DNA from 2 places in the Parageobacillus sp. G301 genome. Region 1 is predicted to be linked to the other one. Evidence: a T-box and tRNA genes for the amino acid it is inferred to sense, from the RefSeq annotation. Region 1 holds a T-box; the other holds one or more tRNA genes.
The links. A T-box is a leader RNA that pairs with one kind of tRNA and senses whether it is charged. The one in region 1 lies ahead of ileS (isoleucine--tRNA ligase), so its partner is inferred to be a tRNA-Ile.

Region 1 (2,428 bases):
CATTGTGTCGTAGCACGGAAAATCGTCGGCTTTTTCGTACGCCAGTCGTGCGGATACGAGTGAGTGATGAAACTGAGTTTTAAAAGCGCCCCGACTTCTTCTAATTTTTGCGTAATCGCTTTGTTTGCTTCATCGTAAAACAGTCCTTCAAAGCCTGGCGCTTCGCTTGTCATATAGCCGCGCTCATCGACTGGACATAGCACATCCAAGCCGTATTTTTGCCCGACAATAAAGTCATCTTCCCCGTGTCCAGGCGCGGTATGAACGCATCCTGTTCCGGCGTCTGTCGTAACATGTTCTCCGCAAACAACTAAAGAATCGCGGTCATAAAACGGATGTTTTACCACGACATATTCTAAGTCTTTTCCTTTGATCGTTTTCACAACCGTTACTTCGTCCCAGCCGATTTCTTTCGCAACAGATTCTAATAACGCAGCAGCAACGACATATTTTGTACCGTTTGTTTCCACCACTTGATAATCAAGGTCTGGATGGACGGCAATCGCTAAGTTTGCTGGAATCGTCCAAGGTGTTGTTGTCCAGATAACGATCTTTTCGTCGCCGTCAAGCACTCCTTTCCCATCTTTCACTGGGAATGCAACATAAATGGAAGGGGAACGTTTATCTTTATACTCAATTTCCGCTTCCGCCAACGCCGATTCGCTTGATGGAGACCAATATACCGGCTTTAGGCCTTTATAAATAAGTCCTTTTTTCGCCATCTCGCCAAACACTTTAATTTGTTGTGCTTCATATTCCGGTTTCAACGTAATATACGGATTTTCCCAATCGCCGCGCACGCCAAGACGCTTAAATTGCTCGCGCTGATTATTAATTTGTTCATACGCATATTGTTCACAAAGCTTACGAAATTCCGCAACGCTCATCGATTTTCGGTCAACTCCCTTTTTCGTGAGCGCTGTTTCAATCGGAAGTCCATGTGTATCCCATCCAGGAACGTATGGCGCGCAATAGCCGCTCATCGATTTATAGCGGACGATAATATCTTTTAAAATTTTATTTAAAGCGTGTCCCATATGAATATCGCCGTTCGCGTACGGCGGCCCGTCATGCAGCACAAACAACGGGCGTCCTTTTGTCCGTTCTTGCACTTTACGATAAATGTCCATTTCTTCCCATTTTTTCTGGATTTCTGGTTCACGCTTCGGTAAGTTTCCGCGCATCGGAAATTCCGTTTGTGGCATTAACAGCGTTTCTTTGTAATCCATGTTCATTCCTCCTATCCTTTTATTTCATGTATAAATGAGCGAAATAGATAAGCAGCTGATCAAGTTGGAAAGACAGTAGAAACGCAAAAAACCGCTCTCTCCCAAAAAGGGACGAGAACGGTCTCGCGGTACCACCCTTATTGGCTATGTATGCCATAGCCCACTTTGCATTCGTAACGTGAATGACACGCCACTGCCTACTTTTCCGTTCAGCATGGAACTCCAGGGTGATCTTCACTCTTTCGCTTATGCCAGGCTTCCACCATCCCCAGCTCGCTGAAATAAGCGTTGAAAGAGCTACTGTCCCTTTCATCGTTAACGCCTATGTTCATTTTATTCGATATTATATGCGAAAAAATCAATGGTCGTCAAGATTGGGAGAGTTCTTCCTTCTCCTTTGTTTCTACTTCTGGCACTTCATATTCCATTAAATCATCCCAATCGCGATTATTCAACATTTCTAGCTGCGCTTCAATGAGCATGCGAAAACGCATGCGAAATACTTTCGATTGCCGCTTTAGTTCTTCAATTTCAAGAGAGATTTTCCGCGATTTCGCGAGCGCTTCGCTGATGATGCGCTCCGCATTTTTTTCCGCTTCTTTAATGATTAGTTTCGCTTCTTTCTCCGCGTTTCGCTTTACTTCTTCCGCTGTTTCCTGGGCAACTAAAATCGATTTGTTTAATGTTTCTTCAATATTAGTAAAGTAATTTAGTTTTTCTGTCAATTCCGCTACTTTTTCCTCAAGTTGCTTTTTTTCGCGAATCACCATTTCATAATCTTTAATGACTTGATCAAGAAATTCATTTACTTCATCTTCATCATAGCCGCGAAAACCTCGGCTAAACTCTTTATTATGAATATCTAATGGCGTTAAAGGCACAATGGCCACCTCCGTCTCGAAATTCCTTTTCCTTATCATTCGACATTTTTCTATCAATTCCTGCAACCATTCGATTATTTTTGCATTCCGATTCGAACGCGCCACTTTTCTTTTTTTGTTTTTCCTTCAATGGATATAATTTTACAGCGGCCAAATCCGCGCGCGGAAAGAATGTCTCCTTGTTGGCATTCAAAATGTGCTTGTTCAACGATTTTCCAATTTACTTTTACAAATCCATTTTCAATGAATGACTGAATTTTTTGCCGTGATACATGAAATGCTTGTGATAATATTGCATCCAGCCTTAATGATGAAGCG
Region 2 (2,428 bases), 510 kb from region 1:
TTAATGAATATACAGGAAGCGGGAAGTAGCTCAGCTTGGTAGAGCACATGGTTTGGGACCATGGGGTCGCAGGTTCGAATCCTGTCTTCCCGATTTAGAGAATATGGGGCCTTAGCTCAGCTGGGAGAGCGCCTGCTTTGCACGCAGGAGGTCATCGGTTCGATCCCGATAGGCTCCACCAGTAATAAAGAATTTGGCGGCGTAGCTCAGCTGGCTAGAGCGTACGGTTCATACCCGTGAGGTCGGGGGTTCGATCCCCTCCGCCGCCATTGAAATGGACCTTTAGCTCAGCTGGTTAGAGCAGACGGCTCATAACCGTCCGGTCGTAGGTTCGAATCCTACAAGGTCCACCATGTTCTTTAATATGATGGAGGAGTACCCAAGTCTGGCTGAAGGGGTCGGTCTTGAAAACCGAGAGGCGCCGCAAGGCGCGCGGGGGTTCGAATCCCTCCTCCTCCGCCATAGAGTTTGTTAATTATTCCTTTTCTATCGTCGCGGGGTGGAGCAGTCCGGTAGCTCGTCGGGCTCATAACCCGAAGGTCGCAGGTTCAAATCCTGCCCCCGCAACCAATATTGGTCCCGTAGTGTAGTGGTTAACATGCCTGCCTGTCACGCAGGAGATCGCGGGTTCGAGTCCCGTCGGGACCGCCACAGTGAAAACGGCTTGGTAGTGACGAGCAATACTTTCATGAGTCCGCTTCGAGTTGCCTCGACGCATTCAGTATCTTTGAGTTCGCTAGCAGAGGAAGAGGCAACGAATAAAAATTCGAAAATGTATATGGCTCGGTAGCTCAGTCGGTAGAGCAAAGGACTGAAAATCCTTGTGTCGGCGGTTCGATTCCGTCCCGAGCCACCACTAACGTTTAAGTTTTTCTACCTGTTGCACCGGCTTAGCTCGATTGGGGAGCAACGAGCCTAAGCTTCCATGAACTCGCTCCGAGTTGCCTCGACGCATCTGTCATCTTTGAGTTCGCTAGTAGAGGAAGAGGCAACGAAATAATTTAGATAAATTTCATATGCCGGCTTAGCTCAATTGGTAGAGCAACTGACTTGTAATCAGTAGGTTGCGGGTTCAAGTCCTGCAGCCGGCATCAGATTGTGGCGACTATGGCGAAGTGGTTAACGCACCAGATTGTGGCTCTGGCATGCGTGGGTTCGATTCCCACTAGTCGCCCCATGTTATGCGGGTGTAGTTTAGTGGTAAAACCTCAGCCTTCCAAGCTGATGTCGTGGGTTCGATTCCCATCACCCGCTTCTTGGGCCTATAGCTCAGCTGGTTAGAGCGCACGCCTGATAAGCGTGAGGTCGGTGGTTCAAGTCCACTTAGGCCCACCATTATTGCATATTATCCGATAGTGAGTTAAACTAATATTAGACTTGTTTTATTCTGCAATAGCTCAGCGACGAGCACTACATCGATGAGTTCACTGCGAGTTGCCTCGACGCATCTGTCATCTTTGAGTTCGCTAGCAGAGGAAGAGGCAACGAAAACCAAATGAAAGCTAGAAGATTTCTATCTTTTGTCCCGACGCATCTTGTTTCTGTGAATTAGCTAGAAGTGGAAGGGACAAGGATAATTTCGTATTATGATCAATGCCATTATCGTTATTCCGCAATAGCTCAGCGGTAGAGCAACCGGCTGTTAACCGGTAGGTCGTAGGTTCGAATCCTACTTGCGGAGCCATACGGAGAAGTACCCAAGTGGCTGAAGGGGACGGTTTGCTAAACCGTTAGGTCGCAATTTTGCGGCGCGCGGGTTCAAATCCCGCCTTCTCCGCCATTCATGTGGCCCGTTGGTCAAGTGGTTAAGACACCGCCCTTTCACGGCGGTAACACGGGTTCGAATCCCGTACGGGTCATAAAAGCACCAGTTACACTGGTGCTTTTGTTCTTTCCATAAAACGAATTTTGTCGAATTTTTTCGTTTTATAGTTGCAATCTAATACATCCTCTGTTATAATCAATACCGTTAACTTAATGTTGTTCATGGTAAATGCGGTTTTGTATTCGAAATTGAAAATGTATATGTGGGTGTAGTTTAGTGGTAAAACGGCAGCCACGAGCAATACATCATCGAATTTGCTTCGAGTTGTCCCGACGCATTAAACACCTTGAATCGGCTAGAAGAGAAAGGGACAACGAAAAGAAGAGTTGATTGCGAGTTGCCTCGACGCATTCATCATCTTTGAGTTTGCTAGCAGAGGAAGAAGTATGACAACTGTGCGTTGTATACAGATTTAAAGAATAAAAAATAATACGCGGGTGTAGTTTAGTGGTAAAACCTCAGCCTTCCAAGCTGATGTCGTGGGTTCGATTCCCATCACCCGCTCCATCGCAAATAATGATTATGGGGACAACGCAGTGTTTCGTTTCTTCAAAGAACGAGGCATTGCGTTTTTTATTTTATGCAATTTTTTACACAAGTTGA

Region 2: it has a tRNA-Ile gene. The T-box ahead of ileS (isoleucine--tRNA ligase) is inferred to sense a tRNA for this amino acid. The anticodon was not compared.

The regions. Positions count from the first base shown of each region.
Region 1 is NZ_BSDB01000001.1:1,185,962-1,188,389, forward strand. Features, by position in the region: gene ileS (isoleucine--tRNA ligase) at 1-1,229, opposite strand, end outside; T-box leader at 1,334-1,551, opposite strand; gene QSJ37_RS05970 (DivIVA domain-containing protein) at 1,598-2,110, opposite strand; gene QSJ37_RS05975 (YlmH family RNA-binding protein) at 2,185-2,428, opposite strand, start outside.
Region 2 is NZ_BSDB01000001.1:1,699,308-1,701,735, reverse strand. Features, by position in the region: tRNA gene QSJ37_RS08700 (tRNA-Pro) at 20-93, shown strand; tRNA gene QSJ37_RS08695 (tRNA-Ala) at 106-181, shown strand; tRNA gene QSJ37_RS08690 (tRNA-Met) at 196-269, shown strand; tRNA gene QSJ37_RS08685 (tRNA-Ile) at 277-353, shown strand; tRNA gene QSJ37_RS08680 (tRNA-Ser) at 370-462, shown strand; tRNA gene QSJ37_RS08675 (tRNA-Met) at 494-570, shown strand; tRNA gene QSJ37_RS08670 (tRNA-Asp) at 576-651, shown strand; tRNA gene QSJ37_RS08665 (tRNA-Phe) at 781-856, shown strand; tRNA gene QSJ37_RS08660 (tRNA-Thr) at 1,019-1,091, shown strand; tRNA gene QSJ37_RS08655 (tRNA-His) at 1,102-1,177, shown strand; tRNA gene QSJ37_RS08650 (tRNA-Gly) at 1,184-1,254, shown strand; tRNA gene QSJ37_RS08645 (tRNA-Ile) at 1,259-1,335, shown strand; tRNA gene QSJ37_RS08640 (tRNA-Asn) at 1,610-1,684, shown strand; tRNA gene QSJ37_RS08635 (tRNA-Ser) at 1,688-1,780, shown strand; tRNA gene QSJ37_RS08630 (tRNA-Glu) at 1,788-1,859, shown strand; tRNA gene QSJ37_RS08625 (tRNA-Gly) at 2,259-2,332, shown strand; gene QSJ37_RS08620 (B3/B4 domain-containing protein) at 2,416-2,428, opposite strand, start outside.